DNA from 3 places in the Thermosulfuriphilus sp. genome. Region 1 is predicted to be linked to each of the others. Evidence: riboswitches for the same ligand, from Rfam matches in the RefSeq annotation. Region 1 holds a riboswitch; each other region holds the start of a gene.
The links. Region 1 has a riboswitch for cobalamin ahead of ACXJJX_RS04865 (TonB-dependent receptor). Riboswitches for the same ligand answer to the same signal wherever they lie in the genome.

Region 1 (6,091 bases):
GTTAACTTCTGCCAGTTTAGGGTCCCTCGAAAGTCCTACTTTGTGCTGGGGAACAAGGGCCAAATTTTCGTATTTGTCTTCCTGACCTTCCGTATAGGTATAGTTGATCGAGATCTGAAGCCAAGCATAGGGTCGGGCCTCGATGACGGTTTCTAGCCCGGAGACATTAGCCGTTCCCGAATTATAGTAACTCCAGGTAGTATAGTTAAATCCGATTCGATCTTCGTAGTGAGTGTTAAAATAGACAGCTTCCCAACGAAGTCTTCCGCCGAAAAGATCCTGTTCCAGACCAAGGTCTCCGCCGGTGCTTTCCTCGGGTTCGAGATCAGGATTGCCGTAGCGGGGATGATAGAGATTAAAGAGGGAAGGGGCCCGGAATCCCGTGGCCAAGTTTCCTTTGAGTTTTAGGTTGTAGGGGAGGAAGAAGGCGGCTCCAAGCTTGTAGGTGCCATGGGTACCGAACTCTTCGTGGTCGTCAATTCGCTTTCTTAAACTTGCTCATATGGTCAATCCAAGCAAGTACCGAACTCTTCGTGGTCGTCAATTCGCCCTCCGATATTGACGACGAGGCGATCCTTCAAGAGGCTTAAAAAGAGATTGGTGTAGTAGGCAAAGGTGTCGATTTCGTCGGCATAGTCGGCCGTACTCCAGCTAGAGGCATAGTAGTATCTTCCTTGTTCCCGATAGTATTCGATACCAGCGGTCAGGACCGCCTCGTTCCGGAGACGGAAGTGATTGAGAAAGACCACCGGATAGGTTTTCCCCCGGGAGAGCCCCTCTGAGGCCGAATCGGTCACCTTGGTCCCATCTAAACGGTACCCAAGGATACCATCATCAGGGTCAAAACGATCAGTTCGGAAAAAATTATAACCCAAATTGAGGCTCCAGTCCCACCAAGGAAAGGGACTCTGGGAGATCTCAAGATTACTGATAAGGATGGTCTGACGCCTTTCGGCATTGGGGTCATTGTAGGCCTTAAAACTTTTGTAATCCCACTGGCCGTAATTGAGGAAGGAATAAGCATAACGAAGGTTTATATCGACCTTAATATCCTTAAAGAACCTTGGTCCTTTTTTAAAAAGTTCGGTGTTGAGATTGGCATCAAGGGTTGTCTGACGGAACTTGCTGTCTTTATATAGACCGCCAGCATTTATTCCTGAGACTCCGAGATAATATCCCAGCCCTTTTGCTGTTCCTCGGACACTGGCCGCTGCTGTCTTGGTATCATAGCGACCAAACTTGGCCTGGGCTGAGGCCCGGTTAGGCCCTCCGCCTTTGGGGGTAAATATCTGAATGGCTCCAGTCATAGCATTTGAGCCGTAGAGGGAGCTCTGGGGTCCCCGGACGATTTCGATGCGTTCCAGGTCGTAGACGTCGATATAGCTCCAGAAGTCTCCAAAATCATTGGCCGGATTAGTCGGATTGTAGATTCTGATTCCGTTAAAAAGAACGGCTGTGTCTTGATTTTTACCCCCTCTGAGACGCACGTAACCCCACTGGCCGAGCCAGCCATTGTGTTTGACGTCCAAGGCTGGATAAGTCTCCATGATCTGGTATAGGCTCTCCACTTGGCGATTTTCGATCTCCTTTTTGGAGATAACGGTCACTGAGTCTGGGAGCCTGCTGGCCTCTACCGGAGATCTGGTGGCGGTTACGACCACCTCTCCTAGCTCAAGACTTGTTTGGGCCAAGGTGAGGGAAGGTAAGAGACTGAAGGCTAAAAGTAAGGAAAACAGAGACCTTAAGAACATAACAGCACCTCCTCGCGAAGTTTTTTCGTGAGGAGGCTTCAGGGGTAGAAGTTCCTGGAAGGGGGTCCCCTTCTTCAGGAACGAGGCAGTTAGCCCCGAAGCCTCGCTCCCTTAAAGGGCCCCGGGCCGGTATCCCGGCTTCCGGATCAACCTACTTACCGCGCCTTCCCGGGGCCCTATGGGGCCCCAGTGGCCTGTCGCCTGGAGTCCTCCAGGCCTAGCGGTGTTCGTCCCCGGTCACGGTTGCGGGCCAGCGCCGGTCTTGCACCGGACTTCCCGTTTAACCCCCTTCAAGGGCACCCGGGGCCCTTTAGGTTGAAGTTGAATGTCGATTGGTAGCACAAAATTTTTCCTTTGTCTATTGAGGACATCACTCCATCTCTGATCTTTACACCCCGCCAAGACCAAGGGTATATGAGGATTTATGGACATTAGGTATTCTCGAAGGCCGGCCCTTGGGCCGCTTTTTTGTCATTTCTGGCCGGGGCTAAAGCTTCTCTCCTGGGATGTCAATCAGACTTTGGTGGCGGAAAACACCATGGTCGCCTTAGCAGGCTTGGCTGGCCATAGAAAGAGGGCCCAAGAGATCGTCGAGGCCCAGACTGCTGGCCGTCGTCCGGTGGAGACCACCCTGAAAGAACTGGCCCGGCTTACGGCTGGGCTTCCCCTGGAAGATATCGTTTCCTATGTCTGTTCTCTGCCGGAGCTGCCGGGGTTAAGGCTGACCTTGAAGGCCTTCTGCCGGGCTGGTCTTATCCAGATCATTAACTCTACGGGATACACCGTTGTTCTTTCCCTTTGGAACAAAATCCTTCAGAGGCACCTAGGTGAGGCCCCGTTTTCTAAGATCATAGCCAATCGTCTCCGTTTTGAAGATAGCCGTGGGGAGGAGGTCCCGGAAGAAGAGGTCTTAGAGACTGCTGTCGCCCTCCTTGAGGGAAAGAGGCCTCAACGGGATTTGTTTGTCTCCGGAGACCTTGATCTGGTAATCTCCGCCGAAGAGGCTAAAGCGGTATTCCTGGAGCAGATTATCAGACAAGAGGGTCTATTTATGTCAGAGGTGGCCCACATTGGTGACTCCATGGGAGACTCGGAGGTCATTGCCTGGATGGCCAAAAACGGAGGCCTAGGGCTAGCTTTTAATGCCCGCCCCGAGCTTGTTCTGTTCCTGGAGCGCCTTTCAGAGAGGCGTCTTCCAGGCCAGGCCGTCATTGTTAGCTCTAGCGATCTTCGAGATCTGGCTCCGGTAATCTTAGGAGAGACCCTTTAATCAAGGAGGGGGTGATGGAGAAGTGCCGGAAGGAGGGCTGTCAGGGGGTGCTGGAGCTCCGAAGGTTCACTATAGCCATAAAAGAAGGGGGAAGAGTCTCTTTCTGGGAGATACTGGCTCTGGTCTGTTCGTCATGCGGTCAGATAGTCCAAGAGATTTCAGAAGGCGCAGGAGACCGGGAAGAGGCGCTCTTTTTTCTGGGGTATTAGGCCTCATAATTGAGGCCCTTTGGAGATCATGATAGAAAAGCCACAAATCTAACTTTTCCTCACAAGGAGGTCAACGGTGAAGATTAAGCGGGCTCTTATTAGTGTAACCGATAAGACCGGAGTGATTGATTTTGCTAAGGCCCTTCATGAAATGGGGGTGGAGATTATCTCTACCGGGGGGACGGCCCGGGTGATCCGTGAGGGAGGGGTTCCGGTAACCGACGTCTCAGAGGTAACCAAATTTCCTGAGATGCTGGATGGTCGGGTAAAGACCCTTCATCCGGCCATTCATGGAGGCATCTTGGCCATTCGGGAAAATGTCTCTCATATGGAGGCCCTAGTTCAGCATGGGATCTCTACTATTGATCTAGTGGCGGTCAATCTCTATGCCTTTGAAAAGACAGTGGCTTCCGGGGCGGATCTTGATACCGCTATAGAAAACATCGACATTGGTGGCCCGACCCTTCTTCGAGCTTCGGCCAAAAACTTCCGCTATGTAACGGTTATAGTCGATCCGGCTGACTACGAGACGGTGCTCTACGAGATGAGAGAAAACAATGGGGCCACTACCCTTAAAACCAGATTTCTCCTGGCCCGTAAGGTCTTTGAGACTACTAGCCGTTACGATACCGCCATCTTTAACTATCTCTCCAGTATTGATCCCGGTAGGGCTTTGGTCTAAGAGGACTCTTGAGGGAGGAAGACGTAAAATATAACTCCTTCGTCCCTCCCGGGAGCTGGGGAGATGAGGCCCAGCTTTCCTCCCAAGGCCTCAAGGACTAGGCGGCAGAAGTAAAGACCCAGCCCCATTCCTCCCTTCTTTCCCCGGGAGCAGAGTTGAACAAATGGTTCAAAGACAGCCTTTTGGAGCTCCTGAGGAATAGGGCGGGCGTGGTTAAAGACACTAATCAAGACTCCCTGGGGGAGATCCTTGATGAGTTCCGAACCTCGGGCTCTTTCCAGGCGGAGGCACACGTCTCCGTGGCCGTATTTCATCGCATTGCCCAGGAGGTTATCAATTACCCGATGAAGGAGGTGACGGTCACTTAGGATCTCGTCTCCTTCTGTGAAGTCTTCAAAGATTATCCGGCGCCTTTGTTCTTGGGCCTGGGGCTGATAGAAGGTGATCAGTTCTTCAATAAGCTCTCGGGGATCAAAGCTCTTTAGTTCTAGCCGCAGGCGGCCTTCGCGGGTAGCGGCCAAGATGAGTAGATCCTCCAAAAACTGCCGCTGTCGATCAAGGACTTCGTAGACCAGGGAAAGCCAGCGCCGGTGACGGGCTTTTAGGTCCTCTTGGAGGAGGAGGTCAAGATAACCCATGGCCACCTGGAGGGGGTTCCTCATGTCATGGACGATCATGTTGGTAAAACTGACGAGGGAACGCAGGCGTTCTTCCTGTTGTTCGATTCGTTCCTCAAGGATCTCTCTTTGGTGTTTTCGACGGAGGAGGAGATTGATCTTTTTAAGGAGTAGACGATGATCAATGGGACGGGTCAGATAGTCATCAGCCCCTATCTCCATCCCCAAAACGGCATCTCCGACCTCAAGTCTCTTTGAGGTGATAAGGACGAAGGGGAGATCCTTTAAGTGGGGATCGGCACGCAACAGTTGGCAGAAGTCGTAGCCGGAGACCTCAGGCATCATGACATCACAGATGATAAGATCAATTCTTTCTCGGCGGAGCAACTCCCAGGCCTTCTCAGAGGATTGGGCCTTCAGAATCCTATAGCCAGCTCCCCCCAGGATACCTTCAAGAAGAAGGAGGTTGTCTGGATTGTCGTCAACTACCAGGACAGTGGCCCTTGATCCTGAGAGCTCTTGCGGTTCTCTAAGGTTTATTTTTCCGGGAGCCATTTGTAAACCACACTGATCAGATCTTCCGGATCAAATGGTTTGGCAATATAGTCATTGCAGCCGGCCTCAAGGATTCTTTCCCTGTCTCCACTCATGGCTTTGGCCGTTAGAGCAACCACTGGCACGTCTTCGAGGCCGGGAAGTCTTCTAATGAGCTGGGTGGCCTCAAGCCCGCTTATTTCCGGCATCTGGATATCCATAAGAATTAGATCAGGACGTTCAAGGGAGGCCAATTCGATGGCCTCCCGGCCATTTAAGGCCCTGATGATCTTGAATCCACGTCTTTTGAGAATTTCTCCAATAAAATATTGGTTATCCGGATTGTCTTCGGCAACCAGTATCTTTCGTCCCCCTGGTCGGATTCGAGCCGAGGAGGGCCTTGCCGAAGAGGGCTCTTGGGTGGTGAGCCCCAAGGCCTCCTTGATCTGCTTGATTAGGTTCTCGCGGCTGATGTTACCCTTGTAGACAATGCCCCGGACGTTTCCCTTAAGTGTGGCCAGTTGGTCTTCCTCAAGATCAAGGGAAGTAAGAATCATCACTGGGGTCTGAGAAATGACAGGGATTTCAGCCAGCCTCTCCAGGAAGGAAAAACCGTCCATAATCGGCATCTTAAGATCGAGGAGGATGAGATCAGGACGCTTTTCCTGGGCGATCTTAAGGCCTCCTTGACCATCAAATGCGAAAAAAAGCCGCCAGCCAGTGGATCTTAAAAGGACTCCCAGTTCTCTGATAACAATCATGTCATCGTCTATAATAAGAATTTTTTTCTCTTCAGGACTTATCTCCTCTCGAGGCTCTAAATCCCGTTTAAGGGTCTGTTTGATCAGGTTCTTCCAGGTATCATCGGGCAGACGTTTTTTGCTTCGCCGATCACGGGGGAGAACAAGGGTGAAGGTCGATCCCTTTCCCGGTTGGCTACTGACGGAGATCTCACCACCTAGGAGCTCGGTAAGTTTTTTTACGATGTGGAGCCCTAGGCCCGAACCACCGTATTTTCTGGTGATTGA
Region 2 (6,091 bases), on a different contig from region 1:
CGTTTTTTAGGACCTTGAGCCGATAACAGCCAGGTTGCCTGTAGATGCCGTAGATGTCGCCCTTCTCTGGCGGAGTCCCCGGGAGAAGGTCGTCTGCCAGGCGAAACTGCCACAGGGGCTGACCATTTTCGGCCCGGGCAGCGTAGATGAAGCCATCTGGACCCTGCTCGCCATAGTAGATGATTTGGCCATCAGGGGAGAAGGCAACCCTTTTTACCATGGCTTCAGGGATTCGCTTCTGCCAAAGGATCTTTCCGTCTCTGGTGCTAACGACCATGATCCGCCCTAAGAAGGTTCCGATGGCCAAAAGATCTCCAGTGGGAGAGAAGGTAAGGAAAACATCCGGGGGGTGGCCGGCCCGAACGTAGAAGGAGACGTCTTCCAGGCCGATCCGGAAGGCAAGAGAAAGACCAGGGACTTTGGGGATAAAATCCTCTCCTTGGCCAATTCTAACGGGGATGAAGGCCAAAATGGCAATGACAATTAACATTCTGGTCATCTCAGGTCTCCTAGAGATAGAATCTCGCTAAAGAAAGAATAGAGGTGTCTTAAGGGGCTAAAATAGAAAATTTCCTGTTGATAGAGCCAGAAGAGGATCTTTAGAGTTGCCACTGCCAAGGCCAGAAAAAATAAGCTCAGGCTGAGGGCCAGCTCTCTGCGAGGCCAAATTAACCGGCGGTAATGGCTCCGGGGCTTTAGGGGATCAAAGCCCCGGGTGAGCAGGGCCTCGGCTACCTCCCGGGAGCGCCTTACGGCCCCGGCCAGGATGGGAAGGGGGCTAGCGAGTTCAGTGGTTATCGTCCTGCGGATCCCCTGAGATAAGGGCCGGTACCCCTTAAGCCGCATGGCTGCCCGGACATTGGCCATCTCTTCAGCGATGACCGGTAGAAATCTGATGGCCATAATGGAGAGGAAAGAAAGCCCGTAAGGGATCCTGAGACCTATCAGCCCCCAGAAGAGCTTGTCTGGAGGGGTGGAAAGGCATAGGGAAAGGCCGGCCAAAAGGCCACTTATAAAGCGCAGAGACTGGATTAGACCGTAATAAATCCCCTGTTTGTAAACATAAAGGCCCCCTAGGTGGAGATTGCCTATGTCCAGCGGAGGAACAAGGGTGAAGAGGACCGTTCGGGGAAAACACTGGTAGAACATTCCCTGACTGAACATAATCCCCCAGGCAGTAAAGGCAACAAAGACAAGGGTAAGTTTGATCCTTGACCATGAGGGTCTGGCCAAAGCGAAAAGGATCATCGTCAAAAATGCTAGCGCTCCCAGACTTAAGGCCTAATCAAGGCTTATGGCCAGAAGAGAGACCGAAAGGGTGAAGAAGAGCTTGGTCCGGGGATCAAGCCTCTTTAACATGCCGGCCATTATAAACTAAAGGGCGCCCAGGGGAAGGGATTTGAGATTTGACTTTCTCACGGCTTCTGGTATTTGCACTTAGAGTGCCTTGCTTTAAGGCCCCGGGTGCCCTTGAAGGGGGGTTAAACGGGAAGTCCGGTGCAAGACCGGCGCTGGCCCGCAACCGTGACCGGGGACGAACACCGCTAGGCCTGGAGGACTCCAGGCGACAGGCCACTGGGGCCCCATAAGGCCCCGGGAAGGCGCGGTAAGTAGGTTGATCCGGAAGCCGGGATACCGGCCCGGGGCCTTTGAGTGGGAGGAGGGCTTCGAGGCTTCCTGTCCCCTCCCGAAAGGATCCTTGAATCCTTTTCGGGAAGCTTCTTTGGCTTCCTGCCCCCTCCCGCTCCTGAATCATCACTTTGGCTTGAAGGAGCGGGAATGTATCGGTTTATCTATTACACTTCCTCTGGAACGGAGCTGACCGCCCTGGGGCGGGCCGCAAGACGCCTTAAAGCTGAGGGCCTCCCCGTTGAGATTATTGCCCGAAGTCGACTTGACATTTTTGATAATCGAGAAATCGAAAAGTTAGCGGCTTCAGCGGCTCGGGCGGTGGCTGTAATCCTTGCCCCTCATGGAGGAGATGATTCTATCCCCGGCTATCTAAGCCTCCTTGAGTCCGCCCGCCAGGCTCTGATCCACATTCAGCCCACTGGAGGCAGTGATGAGGACCAGGCCCTAGCCGCCAGATACTGTGATCTTGATTCACCGGCTTTCAAAAGAAGATTTCTTTATCTCCGCTATGGGGACGAGGAGAACCTCTATCGTTTTTTCAAGGATCTCTTCTTCACAGTGAGCGGCCGCCAGGAGGCAGCCCCTCCTCCTGTTGCCCCTCTTTTTGAGGGGATCTATCATCCGGAGTACTCTGGCCCCGGGGATCTTGAGGCCTATCTCTCCTGGGCTAAAAAGAGGCTAGGGATGGGGGCTCCGGTAGTAGGAATCTGGTTCTATCAGGGATACTACCTTTCTGGAGATCTGGATCCAGTCGATGAATTTATCAAGGCCTTTGAGTCTCAGGGCATTATTCCTCTGGCTGTCTTTCATCGCCGATTTGTGGATCAGGATCTTCCGGCCCGCTCTCCGACTGAAGTGGTCGAGTGCTTCTTTAAACTTAAAGGAACTTCGGTAATAAGGGCCCTAGTATCTCTACAACCCTTCTCCATGACCCTTCTTTGGCCGGAGACAGCGGCCATTTATCCCGGCCTCAAGGTCTCGGTCCTCCAGGCCCTGACCAGCTTTTCTTCCCGGAGAAGCTGGGAGGCGGAGCATATGGGGCTTTCCCCCATGGAGCTTTCCATCTCAGTGGCCCAACCAGAGTTTGACGGTTGCCTTATCACCACCTTAGTGGCTACAAGAGAGATCGTCGGCCGGGATGAGATCACCGGGGCCCGTTTGGCCCGTTTTGTCCCCCTTAAGGAGAGGCTCCTCAAGGTGGCCCGTCAGGCGACCGCTTGGGCCAAGCTGGCTTCGCTTCCTCCCTCCGAAAAAAAGGTGGCCATTGTCTTTCACCATTATCCGCCTCGGGCCGAGACAATGGGGTGTGCCTTTGGACTTGACAGCTTTGAGAGTGTGGTCCGTCTTCTCAAATCTCTAAAAAAGGCTGGTTTTAAGGTTGATCGTCTCTACAAAGACGGCGATGAGCTGGCCAGGGAACTTTTGACAACCCTTATCCATGACCGGCGCTACCTTCCGGCCCGAGAGCTCGCCAAAAGGGCCATAGCTGCCCTCTCCCCGGGGGACTATGTGGCCTTCTGTCGGTCATTTTCTTCCCGGGTTCAGGAAGAGCTCTCTCAGGCCTGGGGAAGCCCACCGGGGGAAGTATTTGTCCACGAGGGACGTCTTCTCATCGGGGGGCTGATAAATGGCCATATCTTTATCGGCCTTCAGCCACCTAGAGGGCATCTTGAGCGCTTGGAGGGTCTTTCTCCAGAGCAGCTCAATCTCCACGACCCTGGGCTTCCTCCTACTTATCATTACCTGTGTTTCTATCGCTGGCTCAAAGAGGGCTTTGGGGCTCAGGTGGTAATCCATGTGGGCAAACATGGTTCTCTGGAATGGCTGCCAGGTAAGGCCGTAGCCCTTTCCGAGGATTGCTATCCTGATGTGGCTATCGATGATTTGGCTAACGTCTATCCGTACATTGTCAACGATCCTGGCGAGGGGACCCAGGCCAAAAGGCGTAGTTATTGTGCCATCATCGATCATATGATCCCTCCCCAGATGGCCGCGGGCCGTTACGGGGCTTTGGAGGAGATGGCCGAAAAGATCAACCAATGGCATATCCTCAGGCAGGAAAGTCCAGCCAAGGCCGATCTTATCCTTGAGGACCTCAAAAGACTCATTGAGGAAACCCATCTCGCAGAGGATATTCCTCTTTCTGATGATGAAGCCCCTGAGAGTCTGCTCAAAAAGATCCATGACTACCTTGAGGAGATTGCTGAAACTAATGTCAATGACGGCCTTCATATCCTTGGCGAAGTCCCCGAAGGCCAGAGGCTTTGGTCGACCCTTGCGGCCATGCTTAAGGTTCCCTCTGGTCCCTGGCCATCTCCTTTTGAGGTTTTAAAGGAACTTCTCCCTCAGGCCTCAGCTCCGGAGAGGTATGCCCACCTTGAGGCTCTTATAAAGGAGGCCCTTAAGGGGCAGCTTCCAGAGGATCCAAGGCTTAAGGCAGCCCTTGGCTTTGTAAGGGAAGAACTTTATCCCCGAGTCCTAGGGATCAAAGAGGAGATGGACTACCTCATGGAAACCCTTTCCGGGGGATTCGTCCCTCCGGGGCCCTCTGGCGCCCCTACCCGTGGCAACACAGAAGTTTTGCCTACGGGACGCAACTTCTATTCTGTCGATCCCTTAAAGATCCCTTCTCCTGAGGCCTGGGAGATTGGGCGTCGTCATGCTGAGGCTCTGGTGGCCAAGTATTTTAAGGAACACGGACGCTACCCCCAAGCAGTGGCCATGGTGATCTGGGGCTCTCCCACCATGCGCACCAGGGGAGATGACTTCGCCGAGGCCCTGTATCTTCTAGGGGTAAGACCACTGTGGCAGGAAGGCAGTGGTCGGATCAGGGACATCGAAGTCATTCCCACACAGGAGCTTAAGTTTCCTCGAATTGACGTCACCATCAGGACCAGCGGCTTCTTCAGGGATGCCTTTCCCAATCTTATGGAGCTCTTTGATCGGGCTGTTCGTCTGGTGGCCGCTTTAAAAGAGCCACCGGAAAAGAACTTTCTGGCGGCCCACGTGAAAAGAGATCTTCAGGAACTCCTCAAAAAAGGCCTCTCTAGGGAGGAGGCCCTCAGGCAGGCCACCTTCAGGGTCTTTTCTGATCGCCCTGGTACCTATGGGTCGGGGATACCAGAAGTCCTTGATGCCGGCTCCTGGGAGGCCCCAGAGGATCTGGGGGAAGTCTATATAAGATGGGGGGGGATATGCCTACGGGGAGAAGACGTACGGAGCCCCGGCCCAAGAGGGCTTCAGACGAGTCCTCTCGCGGGTTGAGGCTACCGTTAAAAACATTGATACCCGGGAGATGGATATCTTTTCCTCAGATGATTTTAATGCCTACCACGGGGGCCTTAATACCGCCGTTATGCTAGCCTCCGGGAGACGTCCTTCGTCATATACCGGAGATTCATCCGATCCCCAGGCCCCAAAGGTTCGGACTACGGCCGAAGAAGCCCGTTTTATCTTCCGCACGCGGGTTCTTAATCCCCGCTGGATCGAGGGCATGAAGCGCCATGGTTACAAAGGAGCCGGGGATCTGTCGCGTTTGGTGGATATCTGTTTTCAGTGGGATGCCACCAGTAAGGTCCTGGCTGACTGGATGTATGAATCTCTGGCCCGGACTTACGCCCTGGATGAGGACATGCAACGCTTCTTTGAGGAACACAATCCCCAGGCCCTTCTAAACATTGCCGAACGTCTCCTTGAAGCCGCCAAACGGGGCCTCTGGGAACACCCTAAGGAAGAAATGATGGATGAGCTAACCGATCTTTTTCTCAAATTGGAGGCCCAGGTGGAATGAAGCCTCAGTCCTTCTCTATAGAGCTTCTGGTTCTTATCCTTACCAGTTCTTATCCTTACCAGGGCCTGTAACCTTTCCTGCCGGTATTGCTATCTTGACTGTGGGCCGGAAGGGGAGGCCATGTCGGAAGAGGTTTTAAGGGAAACATATATAGGTCAACTTAAATCGATTATCTGGCAGGTGGCCATGTCGGAAGAGGTTTTAAGGGAAACCCTGGCCCACCTTAAGACTCAGCCTAAAGAGATTATCCTCTCTGGAGGAGAGCCTACTATTTTTCCCGATAATCTAAAGAACATTCTAGAAATCCTGAGGACTCGCTTTCCTGAGGCCCGAATCTCCCTCCAGACCAATGCTACCCTTCTTTCTTCGACTTTGATTTCCTTAATTCACCACTTTGGTCTTGGAGTGGGGGTAAGTATTGATGGCCCCCCAGAGATTAACGAATCCCTAAGAGGTAAGACCGGCTCTGTGATGGCCGGACTCAAACTGTTGGCCCAAGAGGCTTTAGGCTGTGGGGTGACCGTTACCGTCAATCGGGACAATGCTTCCTTCCTAAAAGAGGTGATCCTCTTCTTGGCCCAGTTTCCGGCCGTAAGGAGTGTTGGCCTTGATCTCCTTCGGCCTGTCGACCGGGCAAACCTTGCTCTTCTTCCCTCTACAGCATCCCTT
Region 3 (6,091 bases), on a different contig from region 1:
CCCACTGGAGAGACCAATTTTGCCTATACCACTGAAACCAATGCCCAAGGGAAGGCCTTCATACGGGTAGATCAGCGAGGGACCTGGCTGATAATGGTCCGCTACACCAAACCATATCCAGAGACTAATAAGTGCGATATCTATAAGATGGTGGCCACCTTTACCTTTGAAGTCAGATGATGGATTGGTCTTCTAGACAGAGATGTAGAGGAAGGGCCAGCCAGATGCCCCCTAGGGATCGCCCCTGGCTGGCTCTTCCTTTGGTGGTACTGTTTCTCCTGCTAGTCATTTCCTCTCCTGGCCAAGCCCACCGGGTGGGAAGCCGGATAATCAAAGGTGGCCTGGGAATTGAGGCCTATTATGACGATGGCTCCCCCATGGCCTACTGTCCGGTGAAGGTTTACCGTGAAGGGGGGAAACTTCCCTTTCAGGCCGGGGCCACAGATGCCCAGGGCCGGTTTCTCTTCTATCCAGACCCACCTGGCACCTACTTGATCATCGTCTCTGACGGCCTAGGGCACAAACTGGAGCTAAAGATAAACACCCAGGACCTGCAACCACTCATCAAGGCCCCCCCTTTAGCCAGAGAAGACGGGCCATCTGGCCAGATCACAGTCAGGGCCCTAGGGGGCCTGGGGTTGATATTCCTCTTTTACTGGGCCTTGAGAAGGCTCAGTTCCTAAAATGTCCTTGCTGGATGGGCCCCAGGCCATATCCATGGATGAGAAGAAACGCCCAGAGATTGTAAGCGGGCCCCTTTAGCGGATCCATGGCTGAAGGCATTGATCCTAAAACAGATACTGCTTAGAATTTAAGATTAAATTGGATCAATTTTACTCTTTAAGGAGGTCCCTGGTGAAAAGAAAGATCTGGTGGTTGACTCTGGTTTTACCTTTCTTCCTTGCCTCTTGTGATCGTGGCCCGGGAGAAAACAGGGAGGTAGAGGCCATAATCAAGAAGCGCTGCAGCCTCTGTCATACCACGGAGCGCATCTATAAGGCCAAGTTTTCTCGGGAGGAATGGGAGAAGACCGTTGATCGGATGATCCGCCATGGGGCGGAGTTAACTTCTGAGGAGAGGGAGAAGATCGTCGAATTCCTATCTGGGCGCCAGTAAGTCCCAGAAGGCCTTAAAACCACATCAAGGGGCCCAATGATTGGGCCCCTTGTCTTTTTCTAAGGATCCCCGGTCAATCTTTAGGCCACCTTTTTAGCCTCAGTGGACTCACCAAGGATGGCCTTTTTAAACTCCTCAAAGCCTATCCGGTCAATGAGTCTTCCCAGACGATCCATCTTTTTGGCGTTTTTTTCATAATACTTGATAATCCGGTCGGCAATCTCCAGGGCCTCTTCGGTGGAGACGTTTTCAATCAAAGTCTGGGCCAGCCTTGGCCGGGCCCCACCGTTTCCGCCGACAGTGATCGTCCAGCCCCGACCCTTGCCGATAAAACCGAGATCCTTAATACAGGTCTCGCTACACTGGTTGGGGCAACCGGCGACTCCAATTTTGAACTTGGCCGGAAGCTGATAGCCATGATAGCGCTTGTCAAGTTCGGCCCCCAGACCGATGGCATCCTGTTGCCCTAGACGGCAAAAGGTTGTCCCCGGGCAGACTTTAACACTGCGCACACAGGCCCCTACCGCTGCCCCAGGGTCAACCCCGAGCTCTTCCCAGATACGATCGATGTCTTCCTCTTTGATGCCGACAATGGCAATTCGATCGGCACTGGTGAGTTTAAGGGCCTTAGCACCGTATTTTTCGGCAATATCGGCGATCCGACGCAGGAACTCAGGGGTCACCACTCCCAAGGGAACATGGGGAACGATGGCGTAAGTGGTCTTGTCTCTTTGAAGCACAGCTCCCTTCTCTCCGTCTTTAAGCATAATGAACCTCCTTCTCTCTTTGTTTTTTTTATTGAGAAGCCTTTTTTCTAAAGACCTTCTTGACCTCTGAAAGTCTAGTTCGGGCCAAGTGATCCCTGGCCACCTGGGTTATTTCTTTGATTAGCCCGCCCCATATGCATTCGAGACCATCACAGATCGGGGTCTCAAAAAGGCAATCACTAGGCTCAAGGGGCCCTTCTATGGCCTCATAGATCTCAAGGAGACTGATCTCCTCTGAGGGGCGGCCAAGCGTAAAACCCCCTTTAGGCCCTCGGGTCGATCTCACCAGGGCCCGGCGCCCCAAACGCTGAAGCACCTTGGCCAAGTGGGACTCTGAGACCCCAAGACAGGAGGCAATCTCCTTGACTCTGAAGGCCTGACCCTCCCGGGCTGCTAGATAGGCCATAGCATGGAGGGCCAAGGAAGCCGCTTCGGAAATCTTGAAGATACTGTTCATCTCAGGGCCTCACTGTGAGAATTTAGGAACTTAAATACCTTTTTATTTTTTTCTTGTCAAGAGTTTTTTTCGTTTTAAAAAAATTTTTACTTAATGACGAGCAGGATGAGGAAAACCGTTTTCATCAAAGATAAGATCTTTAAAGGCAAAAATATAGGGATGGTCAAGGCTTTGGAAGTACCACTGATTGAGATGGTTGAAGCGGATGAAACGGTTCATGCTGGCAAAGTCAAGCATCCACCCTCCATCGCCCCGGCGAAGGAAGTAGGGCGGAAGGTCCCTTCTGGACACTGGAAAGCGGATTACAGCCCGGTCTCCCCGGACAAAGACCTCTGGCCTCGGGGCCTTAAGGAGAGATCTCAAGGAGTTGTCCTGCTGGGCATCTGTGACCACCCAACTTCGGAAAAATCGACGGCTGTCCTCGGTATAGAGGCCAAGGTCCGGATCTTTTATGTGGAGGCGAAGCACCTGCTTGTACTTCTCTAGGGCCGCAAGCGGGTTAGGTTGGGGACCAAATTCTGACCTGAAAGCGAGAGTCTCTTTTTGTGGACCAAAAGAACCGATTTTGACCTTGGCCTTGGCCCCGGCCCCCCCAGAAAGATAAGTAAGTTCCCTCCCAGGTCCTTTTAGGGGCTCATAGTTTGCTTTTTCCATGGCCCGCAGAAGCTCTCCAGCGATAAGCTCCACCGTGGCCTCTATACCAGCCCCTATCCGGCCAGCGGCGAAAAAGGGAGCCATCTGTTTCCTTTCTATATAGCCAATAAAAATATCGGTGAGAAAGGGCTCAAGATCGTAGCCGATCTCCAGCCTGACCTCTCCCCCCTCTGGATCCACCAAGAGGAGGATCCCCCGGGCCCCTTTTGTCTTCCTCCCCAAGGCCTCTTGTTCAAAGATCTCATTGGCCAGAAGATCGATATCCTGGGCCCGCTTTCCAAGGATGACCGTCTTGAGCTCAATATCAAGATCCTTTAAAAGGGCTGCCGTCAGGGTAGCAATTTTCTTTCTCTGGTCCGGGTCCAAGATACCAGCCTGATCAGCCACCGGATCCCAGGAAGGCTCTTTCTGCCCACAGCTTCCAAAGACCCAAGCTAAGGAGAAAATCAAAACCAAGATCCGAACCTTACCCATCTCCACCTTCCTTTAGGCTGGTTGCCCAAATATTTACCCCTTAGATTTTCTAGGTCGGCCATTTAACAAGGTTTTTGAATCTTAAAAGACCTTCCTCTAGCCTGGACAGGACCAAAGCGACGTGCTAATTGTCCAGAAATCCTGGGCCCTGGTTACGGGAAGTCCGGTGGAAGACCGGCGCTGGCCCGCAACCGTGACCGGGGACGAACGCTGCTAGGCCTGGAGTCCTCCAGGCGACAGGCCACTGGGGCGCCGAGGGCCCCCGGGAAGGCGCAGTCAGTAGATTGATCCGGAAGCCGGGAGACCGACCAGGGCCCACAGGGAACGGGGCTTCGAGGCTTCCTGTCCCGTCCTAGAAGACCGGTCGCTAGGCCTCTTCTGACCCGCCTCGAAGCTTCTCCCCAAAAATCAAAACAAAGGGAGGAGCCCTATGCGCATGATCATCTTATTTTTGTTTTGTTTACTGTTGGGAGGTTTTTTAGCCGTCCAGGTAAATGGCTATCAACTTAAGACCCAACACCTCAAGAAGCGCCCGGCCATCGTCATTGCTGCCTTTGGGACCTCTACCCGAGCCCAGGTGACCTTTGACCATTTCAGCCAAAAGCTCAAAGAGGCCTTGCCCGGATATGAGATCCGCTGGGCCTTCACCTCGGAGATTATCCGAGAGAAGATGAATCGGATCTACGCCCAAAAGGGCATAGAGCGCTATCTGCCGAGCCTTCAGGAGGCCCTGGCCAGACTTGAGGCCGAAGGATACCGGAAGGTGGTCGTTCAGCCCCTCCATATCTTTCCCGGATATGAGTATCGCGATGTAGTGGAGATCTGTGCCCGTTTTCCGGGCTTAAGGATCGTCGTCGGTGAACCCCTTCTTTATCGCTGGGAGTATATCCATGAGGTCCTGGAGGCCCTGAAGAAAGAATTCCTTCCCCCAAAGGAGGGATTTAATATTTTGGTGGCCCACGGTACCCCTACAGCAGCCGATCCGGCTAATATCGTCTATCTGGGGCTTCAGTGGATGCTAGAAGAAAAATATCCTAATGTAGCCGTCGGTACCGTAGAAGGGGTCCCTGATGCCGCCAGCATCCTTGAACGGGCCAAGAGGTATCCAGCCGGCCGGGTTCGGTTTATTCCTTTTATGTATGTGGCCGGAGACCACATCATGAACGACATCATGGGAGAGGAGCTTGAGGAAGGGGAGCTCTCTTGGCGTGAGATAGTTGAAGCCGCTGGCAAGAAGGCCGATTGTGTGACTGTCTCCTACCAAGGTAAAAAATATTATCGGGGCCTGGGATTCTACGATGAAATCAACGACCTTTTCATCAAGAATCTCAAACGGGCCCTCAAAATAATGGACCTTTACTAGGGAGGCCTAGTGAAACTAGGAAAACTCTACGGGGTGGGGGTTGGCCCGGGAGACCCCAAGCTCCTGACCTTAAGAGCCGTTGAGGTCTTAAAGGCGGTGGACCATATCTTTGTGGCCGCCTCCACCCGTAACTCTTATTCGGCGGCCTTAAACATCGTCAGGGCCCATATACCTGAAAAAACTATAGTCGAAAGACTGGATTTTCCCATGACCAAAGACCCAAAGCTTCTTGAAGAGGCCTGGAGAAAAAACGCCCAGAAAGTGGCCTATTATCTCCGTCAAGGCCAGGACACAGCCTTCCTGACCCTAGGAGATCCAAGCCTTTATTCCACCTTCGGTTATCTCTACCGGCGGATAAGGCAACTGCTTCCCCAAATTGATTGCGAATTTATCCCCGGGATCTCGGCCTTCCAGGCAGCCGCCGCCAGACTTCGCCTGACCTTGGTCGAGGCCGACCAGTCCCTACTCCTCGCCTCAGGGGCCACCGGTGGCCAGACCATAAGGGAGATGGGAAAGCTGGCTAACTCCCTAGTACTTTATAAAGTGTACCGGAAAACTGAAGATATCCTTGAGGCCCTGGAAGAGATAGGTCGCCTCTGTGAGGCCGTAGCCATTACGGCCTGCGGATTGCCAGAAGAAAAAATCTATGAAAAGGCCGAAGAACTGCGAGGGAAACACCCTCCCTACTTTACCCTTATCCTTGTGGGAGGCAAAAGATGAGTCCCCTGGGACATATTTGGTTCAGTCTAATTTTTTTAGCAATGGTCCTTGGCCCTTTTGCCGAGGCCTGGCCAGAGATCAGCGTAGTGGATGACCGGGGAAAGATGATCGTTCTTAAGTCCCCGGCCCAGCGAATCGTCTCCCTCTACGGGGCCATGACCGAGATCGTCTTTGCTCTCAAGGCTGGAGAGCGCCTTTTAGGGGTAACCGCCCACGAAAACTGGCCTCCAGAGGTCAAGTCCAAGACCCGCATCGGCACCCACCTAAACCCTAACATAGAGCTCATCCTGGCCTTAAAACCAGACCTCGTCCTCCAGGCCTCTATAGCCAGGGGAGGACAGCGGGCAGTGGCTGCCCTGGAGAGAAGAGGCATTGCCGTGGCCGTCTTTAATCCCCGTGATATCCCCGGTGTCTTGAACACAATTGAGAGGGTCGGCCAACTTCTTGGTCGCCACAAAGAGGCCTTAAAGCTCATCTCTGAGATGAAGGGAAGAATCGAGGCCTTAGAGACCCGGGTCTCCAAAACCAAAAGCCGACCGC

Region 2: another riboswitch for cobalamin. It lies ahead of ACXJJX_RS00800 (cobaltochelatase subunit CobN); the one in region 1 lies ahead of ACXJJX_RS04865 (TonB-dependent receptor).
Region 3: another riboswitch for cobalamin. It lies ahead of ACXJJX_RS05045 (sirohydrochlorin cobaltochelatase); the one in region 1 lies ahead of ACXJJX_RS04865 (TonB-dependent receptor).

What each region holds. Positions count from the first base shown of each region.
Region 1 is NZ_JBPMLP010000031.1:12,195-18,285, reverse strand. Features, by position in the region: gene ACXJJX_RS04870 (TonB-dependent receptor plug domain-containing protein) at 1-480, opposite strand, end outside; gene ACXJJX_RS04865 (TonB-dependent receptor) at 507-1,751, opposite strand; cobalamin riboswitch at 1,859-2,070, opposite strand; gene ACXJJX_RS04860 (HAD family hydrolase) at 2,176-3,021, shown strand; gene ACXJJX_RS04855 (hypothetical protein) at 3,036-3,230, shown strand; gene ACXJJX_RS04850 (IMP cyclohydrolase) at 3,307-3,912, shown strand; gene ACXJJX_RS04845 (hybrid sensor histidine kinase/response regulator) at 3,909-5,084, opposite strand; gene ACXJJX_RS04840 (response regulator) at 5,066-6,091, opposite strand, start outside.
Region 2 is NZ_JBPMLP010000004.1:41,268-47,358, forward strand. Features, by position in the region: gene ACXJJX_RS00790 (WD40 domain-containing protein) at 1-499, opposite strand, end outside; gene ACXJJX_RS00795 (energy-coupling factor transporter transmembrane component T family protein) at 496-1,248, opposite strand; cobalamin riboswitch at 1,446-1,658, shown strand; gene ACXJJX_RS00800 (cobaltochelatase subunit CobN) at 1,780-4,896, shown strand; partial or broken gene ACXJJX_RS00805 (cobaltochelatase subunit CobN) at 4,880-5,422, shown strand; gene ACXJJX_RS00810 (radical SAM protein) at 5,474-6,091, shown strand, end outside.
Region 3 is NZ_JBPMLP010000032.1:38,453-44,543, forward strand. Features, by position in the region: gene ACXJJX_RS05015 (DUF4198 domain-containing protein) at 1-180, shown strand, start outside; gene ACXJJX_RS05020 (hypothetical protein) at 225-683, shown strand; gene ACXJJX_RS05025 (hypothetical protein) at 856-1,116, shown strand; gene ACXJJX_RS05030 (ferredoxin-like domain-containing protein) at 1,197-1,883, opposite strand; gene ACXJJX_RS05035 (RrF2 family transcriptional regulator) at 1,912-2,340, opposite strand; gene ACXJJX_RS05040 (TPM domain-containing protein) at 2,431-3,468, opposite strand; cobalamin riboswitch at 3,601-3,795, shown strand; gene ACXJJX_RS05045 (sirohydrochlorin cobaltochelatase) at 3,899-4,831, shown strand; gene cobI (precorrin-2 C(20)-methyltransferase) at 4,841-5,551, shown strand; gene ACXJJX_RS05055 (ABC transporter substrate-binding protein) at 5,548-6,091, shown strand, end outside.